DNA from 2 places in the Psychromicrobium lacuslunae genome. Region 1 is predicted to be linked to the other one. Evidence: predicted binding sites of a transcription regulator. Region 1 holds the regulator's gene; the other holds the start of a gene.
The links. Region 1 encodes Rex, which represses fermentation and respiration genes when NADH is low (regulators of the CRP and FNR family bind a similar motif). Its sites were predicted from a motif close to CTTGTGAANNNNTTCACAAG; they were not measured.

Region 1 (14,433 bases):
TGCTCGCTATTCATGCCCCGACGTTGTTGCTGACCCAGCAGGTCTGGGGTACCTACTGGAACAAGGTGGAGCAATCAATAAAATTGGCTGCTGAGTTGGCTGCGAGCGTCGTTGTGGTGCATCCGCCCTTTCGCTGGCAGAGCGAGTATGGCCGAAACTTTAGCTCCGGAGTGCGTGACCTATCCGAGTCCAGCGGGGTGCGGATCGCGGTGGAAAATATGTATCCCTGGCGGGTGCGCGGCCGGGAGGTGAAGGCGTATTTGCCCGGCTGGGACCCGATGGCTCAGGATTACGACGATGTCACTTGGGATCTCTCACATGCCGCCACCGCGGGCGTCTCCTCGCTTGAGTCGGTTCGGGATTTAGGTCAGCGGCTGCGTCATATTCATCTGACCGATGGCTCGGGCTCGGCCCGAGACGAGCATCTGATTCCCGGCCAGGGCAATCAGCAGGCTGCCAGAGTGCTGCAGTTTCTCGCCCAGGCTGGTTTCACCGGCACAGTGGTTGCTGAGATTTCGACGCGCAAAGCCAAGGGGGTCGGCGAGCGAGAAGAGTGGTTAGCTGAGACCTTGCGATTTGCTCGGCAGCATCTCGCCAGCACGAAATCAGACTAGTCCGGCTCGGGCTGTAGCCGAGACCGGGGTTGTGTTCCGGGCTGTCTCGGGCTTACTTAGATATCTGCACCATTTTTGACCGCCCAATCTAGCGCGGAGCTATCTAGGCACCACTTTCACTGGCTAGTCCGGTGCGGCTGTTTAAGTTCTGAGCCTCGAGTCCAGACCGGGAAACCATAGTCATCAGTCGTTAGCAGAATTGGCTGTTAAAAAGTGAAAGCACCGGAGAGTCTCGGTGGGCAGTGGTTGGGGGGAACACTGCCCGACTCTCCGGCGCTGTAACCGATCGTTCGAGAACGACCAGTCCGCAATCACTCGCACCTTAATGAGGTATTCACTACGTTAGGACCACACTCTGGGCACAAGCTGCTATCAAGCTGGGAATATCCTGACAATGTAGAAACACTTCAATTTCGTTGTATTTCCGCGGTTTTTCGGGCATTTGATCAACAAATTCGATAGCTGTTCGGGATGGTGAAAGGATAGAGAACATGACGAGTAGAATTGCGTTTCTGGGCTGTGGATCAATGGGCGAAGCTATTCTGGCGGGGATGCTCGCCGGTCCGGTCGATCCCGCCACCGTGGTGGCTACCGTACGTCGAATTGAGCGTGCTGAGGAACTAGCCCAGCGACACGGCATCACCGCGATTGCCAACTCCGAAGAGGAACAAGCTAACTCGCTGGCCGTGGCGGGCGCTGAGGTCGTGGTGTTAGGCGTTAAGCCCGCACAAATCGCTCCGCTCTGTCGAGAGATTTCCGCTGCCCTGGAGCCCGAGGCGGTAGTGGTGAGCGTGGCTGGCGCGGTCACCATTGAGCAGATCGAGCGCGCCCTACCGGCAGGGCAAGCCGTGGTTCGCACGATGCCTAACACCCCACTAATGGTGGGCCGGGGCGTAGTGGGGCTATCGACCGGCTCTTCGGTCAACGCCGAGCAGTCCGCTCGCGCGCACCAGGTCTTCGCGGGCTCTGGCGTGGTCTTAGACGTCCCCGAAGAGCAAATGCCGGTGATCGGTGCAATTAGCGGTTCCGGGCCCGCCTACGCCTTTTATTTGGCCGAAGCAATGGCAAGAGCCGCACGCGAGCTGGGAGTCGACGAAGAAACGGCCAAGACCTTGGCCACCGAGACGGTGGCCGGTGCCGGTTTGATGCTGGGGCAGCAGGGGGCTGACGCCACCGCACTCCGGAAGGCGGTGACTAGCCCGAACGGCACCACCGAGCGGGCAATCGCGGTCTTCGACGAGCGTGATTTGCCAGCGATCGTCTTGGCCGGGGCGCAAGCGGCAGCTAAACGTTCGGACGACATCACCGCAGAGCTCGACCAGGCTTAGCACCAGTCCGGGCTCACTGATGACTGAGCGCTAAGGCCTGGCCGCGAAGCGCTCCAGCAAGTCAACATGCCCCGAGACGATCAGCATGTGCCGGCCCGAGACCTTGGTGTCCGGCTGCGCGTAAGTGAAGTCTTCGCCCGGCGATTTGACGCCGACAATGGTGACTCCGTACTTGGAGCGTACCTTCGACTCAGCCAGGGTGAAGCCCTGAGTTTCTTTAGGCGGGTACATTTTCACGATCGCGAAATCGTCGTCGAACTCAATGAAGTCGAGCATCCGCCCCGACACCAAGTGGGCTGCCCGCACCCCGGCGTCTGCCTCAGGGTAGATCACGTGATTGGCGCCGATTCTGGTCAAGATCTTGCCATGTGACTGGGTGATTGCCTTGACCCAGAGATGCTCGATGCCAAGATCTACCAAGTTAACGGTGATCAGCACGCTGGACTCAATGGAGGTGCCCACCCCAACCACAGCGGAGTTAAAGTCCTGCGCGCCGAGCTGACGCAGCGCATCAATATTGGTGGCATCTGCCTCAACCACATGGGTCAGCGCGCCCGACCATTTCTGCACTAGGGCAGGATCCCGCTCAATGGCGAGTACTTCACGACCCTGCTTGACCAATTGCTCGGCGGTGGCCGCGCCAAAGCGGCCCAGGCCAATCACCAGCACCGGCGCATTGTGCGCCGGGCGCGAATTCGAGCTTGATTTCTCAGCCAATGATCGGCCTCTCTTCTGGATAGTGGAATAGTTGACGACGTTGCCGTAGCGCCAGCCCGGCAGCAAGGGTGATAGTGCCGACTCGCCCAGCAAACATCAGCGCGGTCAGCACGTAAACCCCGGCCGGGGGTAATTCACCGCTGAGGCCGGTACTGAGCCCGCAGGTAGCAAAGGCCGAGATCACTTCGAAGAGCACTCTGTCCAGCGAGGCATCGCTAATGATCAGTAATGCTCCGGTGGCCAGCAGCACGAAAGTTGCGCCCATAATGATCACCGAAATGGCCACCCGCATGGTGCCCTGCGGGATGGTGCGACCGTAGATCTTTACATCGGCATCGCCGCGAGCTTCGGCCGCGATGGCTAAGAACATCACGGCAAGGGTGGTCACCTTAATGCCGCCAGCGGTCGAGGCGGAGCCGCCGCCAGCGAACATCAGCGCATCGGTAAAGACCCGGGAGACCGGATCAAGGTCGTTCATATTGACCAAATTAAAGCCGCCGGAACGGGTCATGATCGAGGCAAAAATCGAGTGCAGCAGCTTATCGCCGTCGGAAAGACTGCCAATGGTCTTGGTATTGGTCCACTCAAAGGCGGCGAAGCCCAACATGCCGACTAGCACTAAGATCAAGGACACCTGAACCGTGAGTTTGGTGTGCAGGTTCCATTTGCGGATCCGGAAACCCTGGCTCAACAGCACCATCATCACCGGGAAGCCGAGAGAACCGAGAAAGACCCCAACCATCAATGGCGTCAGGATCCAGGGGTCGGCCTCATAGGGCACCAAGCCATCCGAGTGCGGGGTGAAGCCGGCGTTATTGAAAGCGGAGATCGAGTAGAACACGCCGTGCCAGACAGCCTGCCAAAATGGCTCGCCGAGAATGATGAAACGGGGGATCATCACGAGTGCGAGCACGATCTCAACCACCACCGAGGTGGTGATCACAATCCGCAGCAGGGTGCCAACTTCGCCTAGTTTCCCGGCGTTCATCGCCTCTTGGGCGATCAACTTGCCGCGTACCCCTAGGCGTCGGGAAACCATTAAGGCCATCAGCGAGGCGAGCGTCAGAATGCCGAGGCCGCCGACGAAAATCGCAATCAGAATCACCAGCTGGCCGAAGAATGTCCAATGCAGCGCGGTGGAGACAGTGGTGAGGCCGGTCACGCACACCGCTGAGACGGCAGTGAAGAGCGCATCGTGGAAAGGCGTTACCTGGCCGTTGGTTGCTGCCGCGGGCAGCGAAAGCAGCGTGGTGAAGAGCATGATCACCACAATGAAGACAATCAGCGCCAGCCGAGCCGGCGAGGAGCTCGCTACCGAATCAATGAAGTCCCGGAGTGCGGCGACAAAAGCGAAGCGACCGCGTTCGGGTTGCGGGCGCCAGGCAGGCTGACTCTTGGCCATTGACGGAGGGACTTTCTTACTCGGAACGAATTGCAGATCTGACAAGTAGTAAACCACTTTTTAGAGCTTTAGCGTGGTGCGTCGGGGCGATTGCGCGGCTTTGCGCTGAATCACGTAGCCTTTCAGAGATGTCTTCGTTCAACGATGAAATGCAGAGCGCCCCGGCCAGCTGCGTGGTCTGGGACCCGTCGCTGACCGCTTACAACTTTGGTGCCGGGCACCCGATGGCTCCCGGCAGGCTCAGCTTGACCGCGGATTTAGCCGAGCAGCTAGGTCTTTTCGAGCGGCCAAACGTGACGATGGCCGAGCCGTACATTGCCTCAGATCAAGAGTTGCTGACCGTTCACGATGCTGATTACATCGCCGATGTGCGCTCGGTCAGTTTGGTGCCTCACACCATTGAGGCACGGGGTCTTGGCACCGAGGAGGATCCGGCTTTTCTTGGTATGCATGAGGCGAGTGCCCGGCTGGTCGGAGGCTCTTTGGTGGCGGTCGAGGCAATTATTGACGGCAGTGCCCAGCGAGGCGTGAATTTTTCCGGCGGCATGCATCATGCCAGCCGAACCAAGGCGAGCGGGTTCTGCATTTACAACGATGCCGCCGCGGCCGTGCAGCGACTACTTGACTCGGGTGTCCAGAAAGTGGCCTACGTCGATATTGACGCCCACCATGGCGACGGTACCGAGAGCATTTTCTACGATGATCCCCGGGTGCTTACCATTTCACTGCACGAAAGTGGCTTGTTCCTTTTCCCTGGTACCGGCTTCGCCAATGAGACTGGTGGTGCATCGGCCATTGGCAGTGCGGTCAATGTTGCGCTGCCCGCGCACACCGATGACGCTGGCTGGCTCCGGGCCTTCCACGCGGTAGTGCCGCAAATAGTGCGAGCCTTCGAGCCGGAGATCATTGTTTCGCAGCATGGCTGTGATTCTCATCGTGACGACCCGCTGACCCATCTGAACACTAGTGTTGATGCGCAACGCGAGGCCGCATTGAGCCTTTCTGCGCTTGCCAATGAACTTTGCGAGGGACGCTGGCTCGCGGTGGGTGGCGGTGGGTACAGCATTGTCAATGTCGTACCGCGGGTGTGGACTCATCTGATCGCCATTGTCGCCGGCAAGCCCGTCCCGCTGCGCACCGAAACCCCCGTGGCCTGGCGTGAGCGAGTGCAGGCGAGTTTCGGCGTTGAGGCGCCCCGACTGATGACTGACGACGTCGACCTCTGGTGGCGATCCTGGGAAGTGGGCTACAACCCCGCCGATGCCGTGGATCGGGCCATTATGGCCACTCGCAAGGAAGTCTTCCCGCTCTACGGCCTTGACCCCTGGTTCGACTGAGTCCCCACCGCCTCCCACTCCTCGTTCTTCAGACTCGGCGGTAGCGTGGGGTAGGCATCCTTAATGCCTTTTCGGTTATATATCGCTAGGGTAGTTCTATGGTGAACGAAGACGTCTTTGCCGTGCTGGCCGAGCAAACCCGCCGCGATATCCTACTGGCCCTCCGCTCAGGTCAGAAGGCAGTGGGTGAGCTGGTCGAGCAACTTGGTGCTAGCCAGCCCACTGTGTCAAAGCATCTTCGAGTACTTAGAGAAGCCGGATTAGTCAGCATGCGGGCCGAGGGACAGCGTCGCTACTACCAGCTCGAGACGGCTCCACTACACCTCGTGGTGAACTGGCTTGATGCCTTCGGCCTGGGCTCGAGTGGTTCGGCTGACGAGGCAACAGCTAGCTCCGACCCCGTCGCGGCAACGGAAATCGACGCAGATGCCGACTCGATGCCACAGCAGATTGGCCGCAGCGTCGGTCGCGCTGCTACCAAGGCCGCCGACTTATTGGCGAACTTACCGAAGTTCGGTCGTCGCAAAGACTAGGCACAGTCATTAGGCATAGACATTAGTCACAAGCATTAGGCATAGCCGCATTCGCCGGAGACGCTACCGTTGACACCCTCACTGACCCAGGCCGGCGGCTATTCAAAGCGGTCGGCTCTTTGGTTCACGTGCTCCGGGGTCAGTTCGCTCAATCGGGTGACGCCGAGCAGCTTCATAGTGCGCAACATTTCCGAGCGCAGAATCTCAATGCTGCGCTCCACTCCGCGCTGGCCGCCAGCCATCAGACCATAGAGATAGGCCCGGCCAATTAGGGTGAAATCCGCCCCGCTGGCAATAGCGGCAATAATGTCGCCACCGCTCATAATGCCGGTGTCCATCACAATTGTCGGCTGCTCGCCGAGGGCCGCGCGCACCTTGGGGACCAAATGGAACGGTAGCGGGGCGCGATCCAACTGTCGACCGCCGTGGTTCGACAGCACCACGCCGTCGGCACCATGGGCTACCGCACGCTCCGCGTCGGCCACCGTCTGGATCCCTTTGACCAGAAGCTTTCCGGACCAGTTATTTCGCAGCCAATCCAGATCGTCATAGTTGAGGCCCTGATTGAAGGTTTTGCTGAGTAGCTCGGATACGGTTCCCTCGAAGCTGCTGAGCGAGGCGAATTCGAGAGGCGCTCGGGAGAGGAAATTGAACCACCAGGCCGGCCGGTAAGAAGCGTCGAGAATTGTCTTCACGGTCAGCTGAGGAGGGATGGTCATGCCATTGCGCGTATCCCGCAGTCGCATGCCGCCGACCGCCGTGTCCACGGTCAGCATAATGGTGTCAAAACCATGCTCCTGGGCGCGCTGCACTAGCTCGAGGTTCTTGCCCTGATCGGCGGTTGCATAAAGCTGGAACCAGCGGCGTCCTTCCGGGCAGTGGCTGGCGACCTGTTCAGCGGATGCGGTGCCGAGGGTCGATAGGGTGAAGGGGATACCCGCCTTCGCAGCGGCTGCACTGCCGGCATATTCACCTTCTGACTGCATTAGTCGGGAAAAACCGGTCGGCGCAATGCCGACCGGCAGGCTTGAATTGCCGCCCAGAATAGTGGTGCTCAGATCGACCTCGCTGACATCACGAAGTACGTCGGGCCTGAACTCCAGCGCCCGAAATGCTTGCCTGGCACGATTGATGGTCACCTCAGCCTCCGCTGCGCCATCGGTGTAGTCGAAGGCCGCAGTTGGGGTGCGCCGTTTAGCGATATCTCGTAGATCCCAGATGGTCGATGCTTTAGCCAGTCGCGCATCGGTGCCAAAGCGCGGCGCACTGAACTTCATGAGTTCCGATAGTGAGGCAAGGTCGGGCAGTCTGCGGCGTAGCGCCGGTGGGGTAGTCATCAGGCTCCTCCTCGGATGTTCTGTGGTCTGACCACAGAACAAGAGTAACCTATGTGGTCTGACCACATACACTGTGAAAGTGAAATCTCATCAACCGGTGCTGGCCTGGATCGAACAGCAGCTCTCTCAAGGTGCGCTGCGAATTGGGCAGCGGTTGCCGAGTGAGCGGGCGCTCGCCGAGCAGTTCAATCTCTCCAGGGCTTCGATCCGAGAGGCCATTGCGGTGTTAGATGCGATGGGTGTGGTGCGTGCTGCGGTCGGCTCCGGGCCAGGTTCGGGAACCATTATCATTGCTCAGCCGGCCAGTGCACTAGGTTCTGCCCTGCGCTTCCATGTAGCCAGTTCCCACCTGCCGGTTGCTGATATTGTGCAAACCAGGCTGCTTTTCGAGACTTGGGCGTGCCAGCATAGTCAGCTTCAATCGCAGGCGCTGATCGAGGCAGCTCGATTGCTTGAGGAAATGCAGGCTTTGGCTACTCCACAAACTGAAGAATTCCTGACCCTTGATATCAGGTTTCACCTAGCGCTCGCCGAATCGGCCGGCAATGTGGTGGTTAGCGCCATGATGCTCTCGCTGCGCGAATCAATTAGGCAGTACACCAGCAGTATTGTTGCTTTGCTGCCGGATTGGCGGCGCACCTCGGCTCGCTTGCATCAGGAGCATCTGCATGTCCTTGAGCTGTTGCGGCAGGGTGATCGAGCTGCCGCGGCGGCGTGCATTGCTGAGCATATCGAGGGGTTTTACCAAGAGGGTCTTCGAGAAAAATAATCAATAAGTGGCGTGTTGCTGAGGATTGGCTGTATAAAGTTATGGTAAAGCACTTTCACATTGGTCACTCCAGCATCTAGAGTATCTTTGATGCGGTCAGGTAATCCTGCCGTCGTGGGTTGTGCGATCAACTCAAGAGCGAAGGGTTCCAGAGATGGCTGAGAGAAACACATTCTCCGATGTGAGTTTTCTAACCGTGGCCGAGGTCGCGGATGTGATGCGGGTGTCGAAGATGACGGTGTATCGGATGATTCGTTCCGGCGAGTTGCCAGCCGTGCAATTCGGTCGGTCTTATCGAGTGCCAGAAGACGCTGTGAACGAGCATTTGCGCACGGTCGGACTGGGCAGTTCGGCAGAGACAGCCTAGAGGCTGTACCCTATTAAAGATCCAGATCGGTCAATATGTAGATAATTCCGGGCTTCTGGCCAGGAAAAAAGTTTGTGAGGACTTTGTGGGTTCAGTAATCAAAAAGCGCCGCAAGCGGATGGCAAAGAAGAAGCACCGTAAATTGCTTCGTAAGACCCGCCACCAGCGTCGTAATAAGAAGTAAGGCTTCGAGCCTGGCCCGTCACCTGTGGTGGCGGGCATTCTTCGTTAAGCGATGCGCTTTTCGCGCAACTTCCGGCCTCAGCCGCAGCTAACCTCAGCGCTGCCGAATCCGGCTGAAACCACGCCACAAGCCATAGACCGCTCCGGCCACGGTAGCCAGCCGAAGACCGGCGGTCGCCGCGCGACGGCCCGAGCGGAAGTCATAAATCGGCCAGTTGTGGTCTCGCGCATGGCGACGCAGTTTTGCGTCGGGGTTGATCGCCACCGGATGCCCCACCGAGGTGAGCAAGGGAATGTCATTATAGGAATCGCTGTATGCCCAGCTATTCGCTAGCTCAATACCTTGCGCCTCGGCGAGTGCCTTGATCGCCACCGCTTTGGCGGGGCCATGCAGAATATCGCCGACCAGACGGCCGGTGTACACGCCATCCTGGATTTCTCCCACCGTGCCCAGCGCACCGGTTAATTTCAGCCGGGAAGCAATCACTTCCGCCACCTCGATCGGGGTCGCGGTGACCAGCCAGACCTTGCGACCTACCCGAAGATGTTGCTCGGCTAAGGCCCGGGTGCCGGGCCAGATTTTTGAGGCAATCATCTCGTCGTAGACTTCCTCGCCGACATTGGCGACGAAGTCGGCCCGTATTCCGGCGGCCAAGGTCAGCGCGGAGTTCTGCACCGAATGAATATCATCCATATCCTCGCCGCGCAGAATGAACTTCATCTGTTTCCAGGTAAAGCCGAGGGCTTGGCGCAGCGTGAAGGCCTTCTTTTGGTACATCTTGCGAGCCAGATGGAAGAGACTCGCGCCGCGCATCAGAGTATTGTCGACGTCGAAGAACGCCGCTTCGCCTTGGTGGCTGTCAGCGTCCGAGCGCGGCTCGGCTAGCTGGCTATTCACTTCGGGCATGCTACGAGTTTAGCCAGTTTTCAAGCTTTTTCCCTAAGCCAAGCCGTGCTGTTCTGAAGTACTGTAGGCAAATGACCTCGTCGGATAGCCCGGAGCCGGTAACCCTTTTGATCAAGCCAGATTGCCATCTTTGCGGTGATGCACTGCACATAGCGCGTGAGGTTTGCCTGGAATTCGGCCTGAGTCTGAGCGAGCAATCAATATTCGATGGCTCCGGCGCCCTGCTTCCTGAGTATGTGCAATTCGCTGAGGAGGTGCCGGTGCTGCTGATCGACGGTATCCAGCGTGACTTCTGGAAAATAGATCCAGTCCGAATGCGCCGCTTGTTGGCGGTTCGTCGAGACTCCGGTGGAACGGACTGACTTGGGATTGTTCATCGGCACGACCTAAAGTAAGGGAGTGCCCACACAGCAGTTTCCGATCGGCTCCGCGGATGATGCCGATAGCCTGCCTCCGCCGGAATTAGCGGCCAAGGTCAGAGCGCTGCCAGCTGCTGCCGTGGCCCGCTTGACGCTTTATCTGCGGGCGCTGAACGCATTGCTGGCCGAGGGCGCCGAGCGGGTCTCCTCGGAAGAGCTCGCTGAAGCTTCGGGCGTGAGCTCCTCGAATGTTCGAAAGGATCTCTCCTACCTTGGCTCCTATGGCACCCGAGGTGTTGGCTATGAGGCTCAGTTCCTGAGTCGTCGCATTACCGCGGCGCTAGGCCTGACTCAGGAATGGCGCGTTGCGATCGTTGGCGCCGGCAACCTCGGGCGGGCCCTAGCGCGGTATGCAGGTTTTGAGTCTCGAGGCTTCGACGTCGTCGCCCTGCTGGACCAGGACCAGCTGGTGATCGGCCACGAGGTCGGCTGGCTACGGGTGAGCGACGTTGCGCAGCTGGAGAGTGTTTTGGAGCGCAGTAAAGCCAATATGGTGGTGCTAGCCTTGCCAGCTGAAGCGGCTCAAGACATTTGTGATCGAGTGATTGCCGCCGGTGTTCACAGTATTCTGAGCTTTGCCCCGGTGTTGCTGCAGGTTCCCGAGTACGTCAATTTGCGCAAGGTTGATATGGCGACCGAGTTGCAGATCTTGGCCTATCATGCACAGCGGTTGCCCGAAACCGGTAGTGAAAGCGCCTGAGCGAGAACACCTGACGGAGGGCTGACCGGGTTGAAAGTACGGTTTCAGCAGCGCATGCGTGGTCTTTCTAAGCCTTGAAATAGTCCCGATTTGCGGGTAGCCAGCAATAGATCATGCCGAAGATGCCGAAACCGACCTGCAAGATCACCAGCGGATTGAAGCTGATCAGCGAGAGCAATGAAATTGCCGCCAGAACGGTGCCGAGGATTCTGGCCCAGTTCTTTCCGGCTCGGATTTTGAAGGCGATCAGCAGATAGAGGGCTACGCTGGCAAAGCCAATCACCACGGCGAACACGATGCTCATGGTGATGATCGCGGAAATATCGAGGTCCGCGCCGGCCAGTTGCGGATAGGCATTGATTTGCTTAATCAGCTCAGCGCGCAGCTCTGGTGAGTTAGCGACAAAAATACTGCTGATCGCGCTGAACAGCGCAATCACTCCAGCGAGCATGATGAGCGCGAAGGCGCTGGTGATCTGCCGGGGCACCGAGCGCGCGGCTCCAGCGGCAGTACTTGTGCCCGGTTGAGGTGCCTGAGCGGGAGTAGTCCCGGCCGGCCCGTTCTGCGGCTGCTGAGCTGCCGCTTGTTTGGCCTGTTCCTGTTCGAAGGGTGATTGGTAACCGGCCGGAGCGTACTGTCCGTAGCGGGGCACCCCGGGGGCGATTTCCGGGAACTGCCCGCGGCGCGGCGGTTCGACGGATTGCGCGGATTCCTCAGGGCTGTGCGGTTCGCCGCTGGCTGGAGTACTCATAGCTGTCCTTGTGCGTTCGCGGCCATGAAAATGGCCGGGGTAGGTCTTTCAACCCTACCCCGGCCATCCTGCGTGTTAGTTCTGAGTTACTGAGTCGCTTACTGCACGGGCGGCGCGGCGCGGCGCGAGTTCAACCAGGCGGTGGACTCGGGAAGCCACATCAGCACAGTGGCGACGATGCCGATCAGGCCAACGCCGCCTCCACCGAAGATCGCCAAGATAATCGATACGGCGGCAATGATGCTCAATGCCAGCCTTGGCCATTGCAAGCCTTCTTTGAGCTTCATTGCGCAAACCACAATTGCGGCGATTACCACGAGCGCGATGATCGAGAAGATAATTCCCTTGATGCCTTCGCCGCGCCAATAACCGTTGCTGTAGGAAACACCAAGGAAGGTGTCATCTCCTCTGCCCAGCAGAGTGAGGCTGAAGATAAACCCGATAACGGTGGTCAGCAGCCAAACTCCGGCGGTGATTAGCCACAGGATGTAGGACCACTTCAGCAGGTTTGGCAGACCGGCGACATTGAAGATTCCTGAGAAGCCGCCCTTGGGCATGACGTCGTCGAAAGACTTCGGTCCGTCGGTGGGCATCTGAAACTGGAAGTTCCCTTGGTCTTGTTGCTGATACTGCGGCTGACCAGGTTGCTGATACTGCGGCGGCTGCTGACCACCTTGTGGATACTGCGGCGGCTGCTGACCGTAAGGTTGTTGCGGCGCGCCCTGAGGAGCCTGGTAACCGGGCTGTTGGTAACCGGGCTGTTGATATGGCTGCTGGGGTGCCGCTGGTTGCTCGGGTGGCACCCCCTGAGGAGCCTGGTAGCCAGGCGCCTGATATGGATCAGCGGGGGGCTGCACGGGCTGTTCGCCCGGCTGGCCTGGATTCGGGTTCTCTGGGGGTGTACTCATGCCAACACTGTATTGCTGTTCCGGCCTTTTGCATAGGAACTGAAGGTGTCAAAACTGCACAAAAAGGCCGCTTTACCGCATCGTGCTGCTTGATGACGCGGTAAAGCGGCCTGGAAGGAGGTCTTAAGCTGCGGTGAATTCAGCCTCGATGCCGATGGTGACCTTATCGCCAACCAAAACGCCGCCAGCTTCCAGCGCGGCGTTCCAGGTCAGGCCGAATTCCTTGCGGCTGATCACGGTCTGGGCGCTGAACCCGGCCCGCGTGTTGCCGAAGGGATCGACAGCTACGCCATTGAACTCGGTATCAAAAGTGACCGGCTTGGTGATGCCGCGAATGGTCAGATCGCCGGTCAACTGGTAGGTCTCGCCCGAGCCGCTGATTCCGGTCGAAGTGAAGCTCAGCTCCGGGAACTGCTCGACATCGAAGAAATCCTCGCCGCGCACGTGGCCGTCGCGGTTGGCATCGCCCGAATCAAAGCTAGCCGCTTTAATCGTTGCCTGCACCGATGAGGAGTTCAAATCCTCGCCAACCACGGCGGTGCCACTAGCTTCGGTGAACTCTCCGCGCACCTTCGAAATACCGGCGTGACGGACGGTGAAGCCGATTTGGCTGTGTGAGTTGTCAAGGGTCCAGGTGCCGACGGTCAGGCCGGTGGGGATGGTTTCAACGCTCATGATGACTCCTAAATAGTGATTCGACAGGTTGACGGGTTGCCCCGTTCGTCTATAAGAATCATGCAAACGCATGTTTTATTCCAGATCTGATTAACCTTTCTTAATCTGGTTTGAGAGAATGGCTGTATGCCCAATGCCACCGTCCACCTCGTGCGTCATGGCGAGGTCTTCAATCCCGAGGGTGTGCTCTACGGTCGGCTGCCGGAGTTTCATCTCTCCGATCGGGGCGTGGCGATGGCCGTTGTGGTGGCCGAGCACTTTCGTGAGATGGCCGATTCCGGCGTGGTTTTTGGTTATCTGGCCGCTTCGCCACTCAGCCGAGCTCAGGAGACCGCCCAGCCCAGCGCAAGCGCGCTCGGCCTGAACATTGAGACCGATCCGCGGTTGATCGAGGCGGAGAATCAGTTTGAAGGGCTCAAAGTGAGCTCCTCGGAGCTGCTCAAGCCTCGGTACTGGAGATATTTCCGCAATCCATTGCGCCCCAGCTGGGGGGAGCCCTATCAAGAGCAACTGAACCGAATGCGGCTTGCGGTCGAGGCGGCCCGGGTGATTGCCGTTGAGCGTGCGGGCGATGGTGCGCACGCCATCCTGGTCAGCCACCAACTGCCGATCTGGGTGACGCATTTGAGCTTGCAGGGACGCAGACTCTTTCACGATCCGCGGCGACGAGAATGCTCGCTAGCCTCGGTGACTTCGATCGAGTTTGAGCAGCAGCGAGTGCGCTCGGTGCGCTATAGCGAACCGGCTGCGGCGTTGTTGCCCGGGGCGGCGTCAACCCCCGGGGCATAGCTGCGGTTTGAGACCAGCCAGCTAATGCGCGACAATTGAATTTCGACAACCTGTAGAAGTGTGGGTGAACAGATGACGCTAGATCGACGTGCGCTTTTCGGTGCGGCCGGAGCCATTGCGGCCACCGCCGCTCTTGCGCTGACCGGTTGCGCTGCTCCTGACCCGCTCGCCGATCAAGCAAAGGCAGGCGACGGCAAGAACTATATTGCCGGCGACGGTTCGGTGACGGAATATGCTGCCGATAAGCGCGGCGGGAAAGTCAATTTCGTCGGCACCTTGCTGAATGGTCAGAAGGTGGACACCAAAACCTTCGACGGCAAAGTCGCCGTGCTCAACTTCTGGTACGCGGCCTGCGCTCCGTGTCGTTTGGAGGCTCCTGACTTGGAGGCCCTGAACAAGGAGTTCACGCCGAAAGGCGTGCTCTTCTACGGCGTGAACGTCCGCGACGACGTCGCCAACGCTGAGGCTTTCGCCCGGACCTTCAAGACCACTTACCCAAGCTTCAAAGATAAAGACGGAGCCGTCTTACTCGCCGTCTCGAGCTTTGTACCTCCCTCCGCGGTGCCGACCACCCTGGTGCTCGATAAATCTGGCCGAGTTGCGGCGCGAATCCTGGGGGTAGCGGACAAGTCCACTCTCAAGGCTTTGATTAGTAGCGCACTGGCCGAGGGGAACTAGGCTCAGAAGTGAACAGTTC
Region 2 (14,433 bases), 750 kb from region 1:
CGGTCTTCACCATGGTTTCGCCCTATTTAGCCGATTTCAACCACAGCCACGTCTTCAACCCGAAGTGGACTCCACACGCGAAGTTCCACAACGGCCAGACCATGAGTATGGGTGCCGCACTCGGTGCCAGCGCCCTAGTAGCGCTGTGGAAACGCGGCGAATTCACCCGAAATCGTTTAGACGCAGCAACAACCTTCGCCTCGTTGTACTGGCTAACTCAAGCTTCGGCAGTGCTCTACCCGGGTTCAAAGATGCTCGACGCCATCGACGATAAACCCGCCAGCAATAAGGCCCCGCAATGGGCAATTTTTGGCGGCATCCTGGCGCTCAATCTGGTGGCCTATCGAAGCGAGCGCCGAGGGTTGCGAAGAGTACAAGGAAATTCAAGCGACTGAGTGCTTGCCTCAGCCAGAAATGCTCGTAGGACAGGCATTTCTGTCTGTCCCACGAGCATTTCCGTATTAGCCCGCAGCTAACGCTTTACGGCGTGGGGGTTGCCCATTTGCCGCCGATAGTCCACGAGGTCATCTCGTTGTATTTGTCGGAGGAATCAGCGCCGCTGATTGAGCCACCGTTTTGCCCTGCATAAAGTACCCCAGAGTTATGGCGAAGCATCCGAGTCGCATTCGCGTACCACTGAAGCTGGTGCGAGTCCGCCCCATTCTTACCCAATCGCGCACACCAAGTAGCCAGATCTGCTTTCGGATTAGCGGTGACACCGACCTTGGCAGTGGAAGCATTCGCGTATAGATACTGGCCCGGCAGGTTGACCGCCTCAAAGCTGTAACACTTTGAATCCGCGAGACCTGGAACAATCTTCCAGCTCGCTTCTTGGCGGAGCGCAAGTGGCGAGCTTGCAGTAACTACAGCGAGATACCCCAACCCGTTTGAGTTGCGTACCGACGCACCCTTGGAGCCTTCGAGAGTCGCCTGGATAGAGATGAAATTATTGGGCTCGACCAAGTGGTAGTTGGCTTGGTTTACCACAACCGCTGTCCACTGCTGCTTGGCCCGGTTGGACAGCACACGCTGTGCCAATTTTTCCTCGACGCCTTGAGTTATCCCGTTTGCATCAATATAGAGCCCCGAACCAACGTTCTGAAGGACGAACTGGCCGCCACCAGCGGGAACCGCCTTCCAGTCCTGGAACTTATTTTGCGGATCACAGACCGCCTGGGTGATCGCAGAGAATTCCAATGAACTGCTTCCAGCAACGGAAAGACACTGTTTGGCGTACTCCTGCTTGAAATTGTAGTTACCTGCACCTGTTATTGAAACCTCCCAAAGCTCACGGGTGCTGACAGCGCAGGTGACGGACTGCTGCACAGTTTCAGCAGTCTGGGAGAAAATCGGAAGTCCGAGGCAAGTATTGGTAATACCGTTGTTCTTCAGTTGGATGATTGAGCCATCCGACACCCCGGGAAGCTTCTGTCCACCGGAGATGGTCTGCTGAATCCAGTCGCGAGCTGCAGCATCGTCGACCCGGGTGGCAAAAGCTCCATCCTTGGTCTGGGTGGAGCCGATGCAGGTCTTCTGCCAGGAGCGCGAGTTGAGCGCGACCAATTCTTGACCCTCGGGTGTGACCCGGATTCCCGGCGCACCAGAATCGCCCAGGCACAAGCTGGCATCACTCGGATTGAAGCCGGTGACAGTCACTTCTTTGGCGTTGACGGCGTCAACGTTGAAGGATGCCTTGTGCACTTCTTTAGGCACCCACTGGTCTTTGGTCCTGCCCCAACCGATGAAATCCAACTTATCCCCCGCCACCGGAGCAGTGCTGCCCAGTTTCATCGGAGTGAAGTTGAAAGCGGGCGTGGTCAGTTTAGCCAGAATAAGATCCCGGCCATCAGCGCCTTTATAAGGCACCACCCATGAAATCGGATTACCGGCGTTCTCCCGCCAGGTTGCTTCGGATCCAAAGAGAGCTTTTGCTGGCAGCGCTGGCTTACCGACGACGAGCGCCGGGTCGCTGGCGTAGTCGGCCGGGTTCTTGACGAAGCAGCTACTCACCGTAGCGACCCAGGAGGAATCGATCAGCACACCGGTACAGCTTCCGTAGCCGGTGACGACCTTGGCTACGTTGAGATTTTCGGTGTCGGGCGGCACGACATCGCTGGACAGCGCAGACGCCGGGATGGCACCAAGGCCAGCAACAGTTACTGCCGCGACGGCAATGATTCCCGCTACCCGGCCTCGATGACCTTTGAATGATTTAAACATCTGAATTCTTTCTACAAGTTGAGTCGGGGACGGTTTAGCTGAGGCGGATCTCAAAGAGTGTGACGTCGCCTTGGCTGCCGTTGAAAGTCTTTAGTCCGTTCGCCGCAACATTTGTCTCGACCCTTGGACCGTCGCCCTTCACGGTGTAGACCTTGATCGCTTTGTCGCCCGCAATTACTCCGGTAGAGCCGGGGATTTCCATCTTGAGCCAGCCCTGAGTGCCGGCGGTCTTGAAGCAAATCCCCTCCCCACTGATATAAGAACTAACTCGGATCTGGTTTCTCTGGTTCTGATCGCAAGTAGTTAGCGAAATATTGCCATCGCCCTCTTTCAAGAGGATGTTGGACTCGGCCGCAATCAGATCAGCATTGGGGTGGATGTAATTCTCTACGGTGTAGGTCGGTTCGAGCGGCGTACCGATTGGCTCCACGGTGTAGCCAGGCTCATCGGAATCAGCTGCAATGGCTTGAGGAGCCATCAGGCCCGCACCAGTAAGTACGGCGACTGCAGAGAAACCCCAACAGGCAATTTTCAACGTTCTAGATCTAGATCGCTTCGGTGTGTCTATAGTCATGCACATTCCCCTCGAATGGCAGGCAGCATCGCTGTCGTTGGTGGTGGAAGAGGTGCAACCAGTGATGATTGGCGGTTGCGTGCCACGAGCCTAGCAGCCGCCAATGAAGGTTTTCGACGAATATTGGGCCAACTAGAAAACTTCCAATGACTTCCAGAAAAACTTCCAATGGTTTTGCTGTGAAGGGTCATTTTGACGTGTGAGACTTACTTACGTTGCCAGCCGCAACATCTACCTCAGTCCCCCGACGGCGGAAAATTCTGCCCACTAGATCGGACCATCACAGTGCCTCACTGCCTCCGTCTCATCCAGCGTTTTGCTCCCGCTACGGGCCGAATAGGCTTAGGAATATTACTTGCCTTCGCTCTCGTCGCCGGACTCATTCCGGGCCTTTCCGGTATTACTGCGCCACCTGCCCAGGCGCTACCGAATGCGGTCACAACGGGAATCACAGCGGTGCAACCTGCGACCGACAAGGCAGGGGTCCTTGAACTGTGGAAAAAAGGTGGCCCGACCACCAAGTTGGCGGCCAAAGCGGCGCTACTAGCCGATGATGCTGGGCTCCAAGACTTCATTAGCACAGGCCAATATGTTGCCTTGCAGCAGGATTATCGAACAACCGCCTTGCAACTATCGCTGGTGGGTCGATACGCCACCCGAACCGCGGCAGAAGCAGCCATTAATGATGGTACTTGGCAGGCGCTGCAGAAATTCGTGACCACAGGCTGGCAGGCCGCCTGGCTGTTGGATGACCGTGCTGCCACTTTCGATGCCACCCAGGACGGCAGTCCGATGGTGAAGAAAGCAGCCGAAACCGCCCTGGCCTCCGGAGATATTGCGGTTCAGAATTTCATTGCTACTGGCAAGGCCAACATCGAAAAGAACGACAAGATCGCGGCAGTCTACGGCCTCACCGAAGCCACTCCCAACGTCTCGGCTGCGGCAGCAGAGGCGTTAAAGTCGAGCAACCCCGAAGCCATTGACGACTTCCTGCGCTACGGCCAGTTCGTGGCAGCCGCTCGCGATGCCGAGACTGCAACAGTTACCCAACTGGCAAATCAAGCGAAAAGTGCCTCTAGCTACGCCATTGCTTCCACCAAGAAAGCTCAACTCGCCTCTGACCAGGCGGTAAAAGCTGCTCAGCTAGCTAAAAAATCTGCTCAGCAGGCAGCGGCAGAAGCAAAGGCAGCAGCCGGTTCGGCGAAAATCGCCGGGGCAGCAGCATCTCGAGCCGCATCGCTGGCCAACCAGGCAGCGAAAGCCGCTCAACTAGCCGTCAGCGCAGCTCAAGAAGCGCGTCAAGCACTTTCCCAGGCTGCGGCAGCAGCGGCCAACGCGGCAGCCGCAGCGGCGCGCACCGAAGAAGCGGCGGCGAACGCTCAGAACGCCGCCGCCGACGCGGCCACCAATGCTGCCAAAGCGCAAGCGGCGAGGACCGCAGCCACTAATGCACGAACTGCCGCAGCTGGAGCACAGAAGGCAAGCGACGCCGCTAACCAGGCGATTATTGCTACGAATGCCTCCAAGGCAGCATCCAGCGCGGCAGCTGGCGCAGGCCAAGACTCTGCTGCAGCCGCGGCAGCGGCCGCAGAAGCCGCACAGCAATCCGGTGTCTCGGCGTCGGAAGCAGCTGAGGCGAATGCGGCGGCAGCTCGAGCGAATGCCGCTGCCAACCGAGCTACTCAGGCATCGGCAACTGTTGATTCGTTGGCAAACCAAGCTGCCCAGCAGGCTGATATTGCTGGAATCGCGGCCCGGGCAGCTGTTACCCACGCGAATGCCGCTGCCAACGCTGCCGACGATGCAGCGGGGCATGCCGTCGATGCCGCTACCGCGGCAACCAAGTCAAAGCAGTACGCGGCTGCAGCTAAAACAGCCGCCGATGCTGCCACTGCCGCTGCGGATAAAGCCGCTCTGGTGCAAACCCAGGCCCGTAAGGCAGATCAGGAAAGACTGGCCGCCGAACGTGAATACCTGTTGGCCAATGCCCGTGAAGATAAACAACTTGCCGACGCGCAGAAGAAGAGTAAGGATGACGCTCAAGCGCAGGCAACAGCTGCGGCGGCCACAACTAAGACCTTGATCTCTCAGCTGACCGCTCCGGGCGCAGATCTCAATGTTCGGCTGCCTGAGGTGAAGGCAGCCGTCTTCGGTGTACTGGAGATTGGCGGCCCTTGGCAGCAAGCCGGAGCGCAACAGGCGATTATTGGTGATCCAGAGACACTCAAGGCATTCATCGTTGATGGCTACAACAATGCCTTAGAACAGGATGAGTGGGATCAAGCCCTCGAGCTGGCAGAGAACGGTCCGGAGAAGCTCCGAGCTCCAGCAGAGGCAGTTCTCTACCAGGGGGCCGCTGCAATACACGACTTCCTCACGGAGGGCCGGTGGAAAATCACGCAGGCCGACGATACCGCCTTGGCTTATCAATACACGGAAAAGGGCGGTTACGCGGTAAAGAAGGCCGCTGAGACAGCGATTCGGGCTCAGACCACTGCTGCTCTTCGGGTCTTCTTTGAGCAAGAACTGGCTGTTGCGACGCTCGCAGATGAGCGGGCCACGATCTTTGACATCACCGCAACAGCGACGCCCGAACTGAAAGTTGCCGCTGAAGTAGCCCTTAGCGGTCCAGACTCCTATATCCACAAGTTCTTGACTGTTGGACGTCCTGAAGCGACCAAACGAGACCAAGAAACCGCCTCCTACAACGCTTCAATAGAAGTACTCGTGGCAAAGGCAAAGGCCGACGCTGCAATGGCGCGCAAGAATGCAGCACTTGCCGCCCAAGTGGCGGCGATTGCCAACAAGGCTGCTGCGGATGCTCAAAAAGCTGCCGACCAGGCGAAGGCCTACGCGGCCGACGCTAAGAAATCAGCCGACCTTGCTGTTGGCTATGCCGCTCAAGCGCAGCAGTCAGCGGACCAAGCTGCACAATCGGCACAGACCGCACGCACGGCCGCAAATCAGGCTCGCGCCGATGCTCAATCTGCGGCGATCGAGGCATCAAATGCGAATAACTCAGCTGCTCGAGCTCAGGGAGCCGCAGCCGCAGCTTCGGTGGCCGCCTCACAGGCGGCGGCCTCTGCTACTCAGGCTGGTAAGGATGCAAAGGAAGCTGCAGCGGCTGCGACCGCTACCTCCGCAATTGCTGCCAAAAAACAGCAGGAAGAGGAGGAGGCTCGTCGCGCCGCGTTGAAAAGTGGGCTCGGCAAGCCAGGTATGACCTCTGACGAGGAAGCCACCGCGCTCGCTACCGGCGGGCCTGAGGAGCTACAAAAACTCAAAGATGCCAAAGCCACGGTAAATGGTGGCGACATCACCCAGATCATCCTCCAAGAAGTTGGCTCCGCGCTGCTCGACGTGCTTGGTATCAACGACATCCTCAATTGCCTCAAAGGTGACATCTCTGCCTGTCTCTGGGCCGCTGTCGGGTTCATTCCGTGGGGCAAATTAGGTAAAGCAGTGGGTGCCATTGCCGGTTTGATTGCCAAGATTCCGAAGGTCATGGAACGCATTGACAAGTTCAATGACGCAATCAGATTCATTACCAAACACGCCGAAGAAGCTGTCCCCGCGGGTAACCTGAAGCCCATCCCGTGTAAGACCGGTTTCTCAGCGGCCTCGGCAATGCGAGTGGCAGCCAGCTGCCCGTTACCCTCAGTCAATGCGCATCCTGACAGCATTGCCCAGGCCGCAGATCCAGCGAATATCACGAAGAAATTACCCCAAGACACTAAGGTCAATCCAAAGGCACCAGATCTGTTGAGCACAGACCGTCCAGTAAGTCGCAATCCAATACAGAATCAGTTCGTCCAGGATCGTATTGCTTACCTCAAATCCCTAGGTATTGAAGACATTCGAGTCGATCAGCAGCAGCTAAGCCACGGGGTTCGTACCGGTATTAATCGTCCTGACTTGCAGTACACCTTCAACGGCAAGCAATACTACGAAGAGTTTGAAGCGCCCGGTTCTCCACGGGGACCGAAGCATCAACAAAGGCTACACGATAACGATCCGAACAGCTGGGTGTTTGTCTGGGAAGGCATAGGCTAGTCCGGTGATGATGTTATGAAGACGCTCGGCAATGAGGTTTATGCTCCGATCACCGATGCGATCGGTTTTCTCAAAGCTCCATTGGAGGTCGTCGTCGATACTTTGGTATCTTGGCGCATCCGTTTGGAACGTCAGGTCGAACTCTCTGAGGTCGATGGCGCGCTGAGTTCTTGGGAAAGTTCATTAGGACCCTTGGAGTCGGGGCCGCGTTCCCGAGAACTACTCATTGCTACCAAAGGTGATTGGATCGCTTGGGTGAGCAACAGCGCCCTCGGCACCAATCCATTCAGCGCAGTGGAGATGCTGGCGAAGTATTCTAGCTCCGCCGCCGTGATGGTTTCCGCCAAGCCGCACACCTTGAACAGTCCCAAACTCAAGGGCGTTAGCGCCGGACGCTACGGTGGATGTCGTTTCGACTACTGGGCGCCGGGCGCGAATGGAGAACTTGAGAAGCTGAAACACGTGATGGTCGCCCATTCCGGCGGCAGTAAGTGGCTCTTCTTCAACCAGGGTGAACCTCAGCCCTTCGAAGAACCCGAAGCTTACGAACGCCCCAGGGTTCGCGAACGCTTTACTTCCGAGATGCTGGAACGGTATTGCCAAGCCCTCGGCATCGATGTCTTCAACGAGGACTTCTACGGGCCACGAGCAGTCCTCGTAGACTCCAAAGTCAATGATGTTCCGCCCACTATCAGCAGAACCCTTAAAGAAACCCAAGAAATCATGGGCATCGTCCCCGGTCGTTCCGCAGAATTTCCCGGATGAGCAGTAGTCTCGCCCTCCACCACGCTCTTCAGGCGGCGGAGCTTCCGCTCCCCGCTGCTAAAGCTCAGTTACGCGGGCACGCTATTGCCATCTGGACCGAGCCGACCACCAATGTGCTAGCTTTTCTGGCCTTGCACGATTCCTTAAAGGATTGGCGATTCATTCTGTTGGGCTCAGACCCTTCGGTGCCAGTTCAGGATCTCATTGGGCAATGGCAGGAACTTTCCGCTGGTGTTTGCAACTCGTTCCAAGGCGCCTCTGGGATTACCGAAGCTCAGGCTCTTGCGGAGTTCGGAGTTTCGTCGTTGGAAAACTCGACGCTGGCAACTCAAATTCGGTCCAAAGGGCCGAATGTCAGCGAGTCGGCTAACCTGTCCGGCACTCTGATCGCGGTTCAGATCATTTCGCCGGCGACCTTACCCGCGCTGTTTGAATGGGAGGGCGCTGACAATCTCGGCTCCCGAGCTGCCCTCTCGGCGCTGCTGGCACGATGGCAGCGACTCTGGGGCGCTGAGTTGTTCAGGCTCTCTGACACCGACGAAGCAACCCTGAGCTTGCTGATCCGAAACTCGGGTCGAATCTCGGAAAAACAACTCGCTCTCCGCGCGGAACTTTTAGCCGCCTGTGACGAACTCAGAGTCACCAAGCTCTTGGACACAGCGGACGAAATCTACGAACTCTGGTGGGACTAGCCAAAAACAGCTACTCGACACACAAACAGAAAGGGTGGCCCGCCGGGTCGAGATAGACCCGGAAGCTGGTACCGGGCTGATTCTGATGCTTGGTAGCACCCAACTGGAGCACGGCGGCCTCCGCCACATCGAGATCGGCGACGAAAAAATCAAGATGAAATTGCTGAGGCACTTCTTGGTTCGGCCACTGCGGCGGGTTGTAGTCGGCGACCTGCTGGAAGCAGATGCTCTGCCCCAGACTGGATTCGAGTTCAGCCCAGTCATCAGAGAGATTCAGCCTGCCGTCCACTATTTCGGCGTAAAAACGCCCGAGTGCGGCGGGATCCGGACAGTCCAACACAACATTGGGGAATCGTGAACTAATCATGATCCCAGCCTAGGCACAATTGCGGACAGCTAGCGTCCTAGTCGCGGAAATCGGTCCTGTTGATCACGGCTCTGGTACCGCGACAGGCTTGCGAGTAGGCTCCGAGAAGTACGCTGCTACGACGAAAGAGAATCACCATGGGCACCCTCACCACCGCAATGTTCATGACCCTTGACGGGATGACCGAGACCCCCGAGGGCGCGATGATCGCACCAGCCTGGTCGGCGGATATGGAAAAATATTGGTCCGGCAGCAATGCCCGGGAAGGTCAAATGCTGCTTTACGGGAGTAAGGCCTTCGAGTTCAATGCGCAGTTCTGGCAGGAAGCCGCCGAGAATCCGAAGAACCCCGAGGAACATCGACGGTTCGCCCGCACCATGAATGCGCTGCCCAAAGTGGTGTTCTCTTCTAGCCTGTCCGAAGTCGGCTGGAATGCCAAGGTCGAGAGTCGTCCGGTCGCCGAGGCGGTGCCGCAGATTAAGGCGGAGTTCGATGGTGAGATCGTTGCCGTGGGCGGCATCAGCATCGTTTCCTCACTGATCGAGGCTCGACTGGTCGACACCTACAGATTTCTGCTGACTCCACAGATCGCTGGCGCGGGCCGGTCAATCTTCGATCAAATCAACACCACAACGAAACTTGAACTCATTTCGAGCCAGACCTTGGACACCGGCTCGGTGCTGCTCAACTACCAGCCAAGCGCTTCCTAAATCACCGTCAAACAGTTAGCAAGTTCGCGGCAAGGCTTAGCTCTGATCACTCTGATTCAAAGTTGGAGCAGATTAAGAGACTTTTCTCGGACAGCTGTCAGGCTTCCCTCCTATCGTTGTTGACTAACCCGGGCAAAGAAGCCCCGGTTGAATACCCCGATTGTCACAAAACGACGGAAGGTACCTCATGAAATTGGTAAGAATTGCCGCAGCGACGACCGCAGCCGCGGCCATCGCCCTGTCCGGCGCAGCTGTTTCCGCTGCCGCCCCTGCCCCGCAAGGTCGAGCCATTTCGGCCGTTCAGCCTAGCCCCGAGATTGTCGGCGGCAATAAGGCGAGCATTGCCGACGCACCGTTCGCTGCCTTGCAGCTGGTCAACGGTAGCGCCAACTGCTCCGGTTCACAGATCGCCGCGACCTGGGTAATCACCGCAAAGCACTGCATTGAGAACACTTCTGCCAGCTCAATGAGTGTGCAGCTCGGTGCCTCCGAAATCGGCGGCGGCACCACCGTCGAGGTCAAGAAGGCGGTTGGTTGGAGCGGCGGCGACGTGGCGCTGCTGGAATTGGTCAGCCCTTACCAGAACACCTATGCCTCGCTATCGGCGAGCAACCCGGCCACCGGTGCCGCAGCCAAGATCTTCGGTTGGGGTGCCATCAACACCACCCCGACCTACCCGGATTACTTGAAGAAGGCTTCGGTCTCCATCGTCGGCACCAATAGCAGCAACTGGCCTGGCCCGGCAATTGTTGAAAAGGGCGTTGACGGCCAGGCTCTATGGGGCGATTCCGGTGGACCGTTGATCGTCAACGGCAAGGTTGTCGGAGTTTGCTCCGGCCCGCTGCAGGGCGCTCCCGGCACCATTACCGGCACCGTGATGTACGCTTCGGTGATCGCTGCAGGCTCCTGGATCAAGAGCACCAGCGGAGTCTCCGGCTCCTAAGCTCAGCAACTGAGTTGTGGAGGGTGTCGGTTCGTGCCGATGCCCTCCACAACTTTTTAAGTCAGCAGACGATCGGCATGTTTTCTCGCTCAAGACACCAGATTGAGAGCAGCAGACCCTTCGCCGAGCAGTTGAGCGAGAGCCTGCAGCTGAGGGCTGCTCTGATCGGTACGCCAAATTAAAGCTAGCTGGCTTGAGCGTTCTAAGCCGCGCACCGGCACAAAGCGGACATCGCTTCGCCCGTGATGTTCGACCAGTGGTCGGCAAACCAGCAGGGCTTGCCGACCCGAGCTGACCAAGGCGATACCCTGCTGGATCGAACTGATTCCGGTGCTGGACTGGATCGGCGAACCGCCGGGAGTGACCGGTGGAGTGCGCGAGGTCTTCCAATAGTCGGGGGCATCGCCGGTCCGGTGTAAGAGGTCAACCCCAGCGAGTTCTTCTACGCCAACACTCAGCTGCTCGGCCAGCGGATGATCGATGCTGACGGCAATGAATTGGTCCTGTGGCGGGAAGCAGAAACCAATTGTCAGCTCCGGCTCATGCACCGGCAGTTCGGCGAGCGCGGCATCGACCTCGCCTTCCAGAACTGCGGCAAAGGGCGAGCCGAGCGGTAGATCTTGGCTGTGCACAGCGATGCCGTACCGCTCTTGCAATAGCCGAAAGGTGGCGGCTATTTCTTCATAAACCATGCCAGTGAAGCCAATCCGCAGTTCCTCGACCGCGCCACGCAGAGCGCGCTCTCGCGCCCTGCTAAAGGTCCTCATGAGCGACCGATAAGCCGGACGGACATCTCGGACGAATTGCTCGCCGATCCGGGTTAGTCCAACCCTTCTGCTGGTGCGTTCAACTAATCTGGCACCCACCCGCGCCTCTAGTTCGGCAATCAGCTGGCTCACCCGCGACTGCGAGTAACCCAGCCGTCCCGCAGTGCGGCCGAAGTGCAGTTCCTCAGCTAAAGTGATCAGGCACTCGATCTGCTGGATATTCGCCTGATGCATGGTTGGAAATTCAACGCTCACCCAATAAGTGTATCGATCAATCACTTTGGCTTATCGATCAAGTAGAAAATCGATGTTGTTCGCAACACCGATCGACGGTGAACTGAGAGATATGAGTTCACCGTCACGCATAGCTGTCGCAGTTCGCCAAGATCGAACTTCGGCTAGTCAATGGGCCGCCGTCGGCCTGCTCACCCTAGCCACCTTCCTCGCGGTGACCTCCGAGATGCTTCCGGTCGGCGTGCTCACCCCGATGGCGACGGGCCTTGGCATCCCGGCGGGTAACGCGGGAGCCAGCCTGACCATCACCGGACTGGTTTCCGCGGTGGCCGCACCGCTGGTACCGCGGTTATTGGGCGACCTTGATCGCCGAAAGGTCCTAGCCCTAGCAATGCTCGTCCTGGTGCTGGGCAACGCTCTCAGCTGCATCGCCAATGGTTTCGCACTATTGGCGATGTCACGCGTTGTGCTGGGCATCGGCATGGGCACGGTCTGGGGATTAGCGGCGGCCATCGCCGGCCGATTGGTGGCACCTCGTCATGCTGCCCTCGCGGTGTCCTTCACGGTCAGCGGCGTGGCTTCCGCTTCAGTTCTCGGAGTACCGCTAGGCACCTTAATCGGCAATTCCTTTGGCTCGCGTGCAGCCTTCGGTTCGCTCAGCGCCTTTGGCGTGCTCATTGCTGCTGCCCTGCTATTTTTCCTGCCGCCGCTGCACCGCCCCCAGCCGATCAAAATCGCTGGTTCGGCTGCCCCTTCCCTACCGTTGCTCCGTCCCGCTGTGATCGGCGGCCTTATCTTGGTGGTGCTACTAGTGGTTGCGCACTTTGCCAGCTACACCTATGTGCGTCCCATGCTCGAGCAACGCGCCGGCCTGGCCGCCGATCAGATCGCACTGCTGCTCTTGATCTATGGCGCCTTCGGGCTGCTCGGTAATTTCGCTGCCGGGGCGGCAGCAGCCCGACGGCCTCGGCTCACGGTCTTGCTCTTAGCGGTCGGGATCACGGCTTCGCTGGTCTTGCTAGCGCTCTTTGGCGGCAGCGCCCTTGCCGCCAGTCTGACTATTGGACTCTGGGGAGTTGCTTACGGCGGACTTTCGGTAGCTGCTCAGCTCTGGATGACGGCGGCAGCTCCGGATCGGGTGGAGCACATCACCGGGCTCTATGCCGGGGCCTTTAATGCCTCCATTGCAATAGGCGCCTTTGTTGGTGGCCTGCTGGTAGAAAACAGCGGGCTCTCCGCGCTGCTCTGGACCACCACGGCGCTGGCTCTGGCCGCCTTGCTCAGCGGGCTAGTCGGCCCCGGACCGAAAAGTGGAAATGCGCCAGACTAAACCCTGCGGTTCAGCCGATTCCGAGGATGCGTCGAACGTCCCAGAGATGATGATAAGCATCATGCGCATTGTTCCGGGCAATATCACTCGCCCGTTGAAGGCCACGAGCAGCATGTCTGAGCTCGATACCCTCCTGATGAGCTGCACCAAGCACAGCAACCCAGGCCTGGGCGCTAAGCTCCAACGACCAGAGCGCGGCGGCAAGCGGAATTGTAGGATAGCCGCGCGCAACAGCCAGCTCGTCTGGGTCGTAACCTGCAACCTCAAGCTGTCCGTCCAGCCTGGCTGCCTGCACTCGTTCAGACCATTGCCGCAGATTATCAGCCACATGACTGATGTATTCGGCGACCGACCAGCCAGAACCTGCCTCACGGCCCGAACTACCTGCACCGACCGCAGCGAATTCTGCTGGCATCTTGCTGACCCAGCCAATCGCCTGCTCAGAAGCCACCGACCAGTCAAAGCCACATTCCCGGCATGGATCTCCGAACAACGCAGCACCCCAAGTCTCCATACTGGAATCTTCTCACGGAGGCTAACTTGGCAGATAGCCGTCGGACGGCAACCAGTCCTTACTCAGAGATCCGGCAGCTTTCTTGTCGGCTCAGAGCTGTTTCATCTCAATCGCGACCTTGCCGTGGGCATGACGAGAGCGCTGGAATGCCACAGCTTCGGCGAACTGCTCGAGCGAATACACAGCTGCGATCGGCACCCCTAGTTCACCGCTGGCTATCAGATCGGTGAGTTCCTCAATGGCGCCCGGCCGGGCATCGGCACCGCCAATTGCTTGCACACCCGTCGGCGGGTTTTCGGATTCAATTGTGACAATGCGCCCAGCTGGGGCGCCTAGTTCCAATGCGACCAGCGCTACTTGGGTGCCGTAGAGGTCCGCAGCGGCATCGATCGAGCCGTTCGTCAACTCAATCAACTGCCTCTTCAAGTCGGTTGAGTAATCGACGGGTTCGGCTCCTAGCGATCGAAGATAGTCGAAAGAAGATGCCGACCCGGTGCCGATCACCCTGACCCCAGCCCGGACCAGGAGTTGGGTCAGAATCGATCCGACACCACCCGCCGCAGCGCCGACCAGTACGGTTTCGCCTGGCTGCACAGCGAGTGCATCCGCGACCGCAGAGGCGGTACGACCGGCAATATCGAGAACTGCCGCACTGAGATCGCTGATTGAATCCGGGGTACGACGCAGGCTTCGGTGATTTTCTTCCAGCACGATTGAGCTGGCCACGGCGGCACCACGGGCGCCGCCGAACACCCGATCGCCAACCCGCCAGCGCGTCACCTGCGGACCAATCTCGGTCACCACTCCGGAAAAGTCATTGCCGAAGCCAGCGGGTGTGCTGATACCGAACATCTCGGCAAGTTCCGCCGACTCAACAATCTGCCAGTCAACGGGGTTGAGGCCCGCGACCGAGACAGTAATGCGTAACTGGCTGTCCGCGAGCGGTTTTTCCGGCAGTTCACGAAGCTCCAGAGCCCCGACATCACCGAACCGATCATGCATCACTGCCTTGTTCGAAGTCATGCAGTTCACAGCAGCGAACCCATAGCAGTTATTCCTTTCGCTCACTCAGCGAACACCCAAATCAGGACAATTGCGGAGGTCTAGTCATCTTCGAGATCCATTTGGTTATTCTAGTGCTAGAATAACCAAATGGATCTCACCCCGGCAGAGCTCACGATTCTGGGCCTGGTAGTGGAACAAGCCCGGCACGGCTATGAGCTGGAGCAGCTAATCGAGCAGCGCGGCATTAGGCAATGGACCG

Region 2: a site for Rex is predicted at 3,218-3,237, ahead of UM93_RS17305 (ALF repeat-containing protein). Genes of this name have one in related genera too.

What each region holds. Positions count from the first base shown of each region.
Region 1 covers NZ_CP011005.1:2,358,651-2,373,083, reverse strand. The annotation lists gene UM93_RS11195 (sugar phosphate isomerase/epimerase family protein) at 1-614, shown strand, start outside; gene proC (pyrroline-5-carboxylate reductase) at 1,106-1,942, shown strand; gene UM93_RS11185 (potassium channel family protein) at 1,973-2,611, opposite strand; gene UM93_RS11180 (TrkH family potassium uptake protein) at 2,652-4,061, opposite strand; gene UM93_RS11175 (acetoin utilization protein AcuC) at 4,190-5,398, shown strand; gene UM93_RS11170 (ArsR/SmtB family transcription factor) at 5,497-5,931, shown strand; gene UM93_RS11165 (alpha-hydroxy acid oxidase) at 6,030-7,268, opposite strand; gene UM93_RS11160 (FadR/GntR family transcriptional regulator) at 7,348-8,037, shown strand; gene UM93_RS11155 (helix-turn-helix domain-containing protein) at 8,192-8,404, shown strand; gene UM93_RS17485 (30S ribosomal protein bS22) at 8,490-8,588, shown strand; gene UM93_RS11150 (HAD family hydrolase) at 8,682-9,494, opposite strand; gene UM93_RS11145 (glutaredoxin family protein) at 9,566-9,856, shown strand; gene UM93_RS11140 (redox-sensing transcriptional repressor Rex) at 9,942-10,613, shown strand; gene UM93_RS11135 (DUF6264 family protein) at 10,681-11,364, opposite strand; gene UM93_RS17175 (hypothetical protein) at 11,463-12,272, opposite strand; gene UM93_RS11125 (YceI family protein) at 12,396-12,947, opposite strand; gene UM93_RS11120 (histidine phosphatase family protein) at 13,074-13,736, shown strand; gene UM93_RS11115 (TlpA family protein disulfide reductase) at 13,809-14,414, shown strand.
Region 2 covers NZ_CP011005.1:3,112,253-3,126,685, reverse strand. The annotation lists gene UM93_RS14805 (DUF6640 family protein) at 1-395, shown strand, start outside; gene UM93_RS17315 (AbfB domain-containing protein) at 481-2,220, opposite strand; gene UM93_RS17310 (hypothetical protein) at 2,255-2,698, opposite strand; gene UM93_RS17305 (ALF repeat-containing protein) at 3,251-6,847, shown strand; gene UM93_RS14785 (hypothetical protein) at 6,863-7,612, shown strand; gene UM93_RS14780 (hypothetical protein) at 7,609-8,304, shown strand; gene UM93_RS14775 (VOC family protein) at 8,315-8,671, opposite strand; gene UM93_RS14770 (dihydrofolate reductase family protein) at 8,809-9,381, shown strand; gene UM93_RS14765 (S1 family peptidase) at 9,569-10,324, shown strand; gene UM93_RS14760 (LysR family transcriptional regulator) at 10,414-11,346, opposite strand; gene UM93_RS14755 (MFS transporter) at 11,438-12,655, shown strand; gene UM93_RS14750 (hypothetical protein) at 12,666-13,169, opposite strand; gene UM93_RS14745 (NADP-dependent oxidoreductase) at 13,260-14,192, opposite strand; gene UM93_RS14740 (PadR family transcriptional regulator) at 14,322-14,433, shown strand, end outside.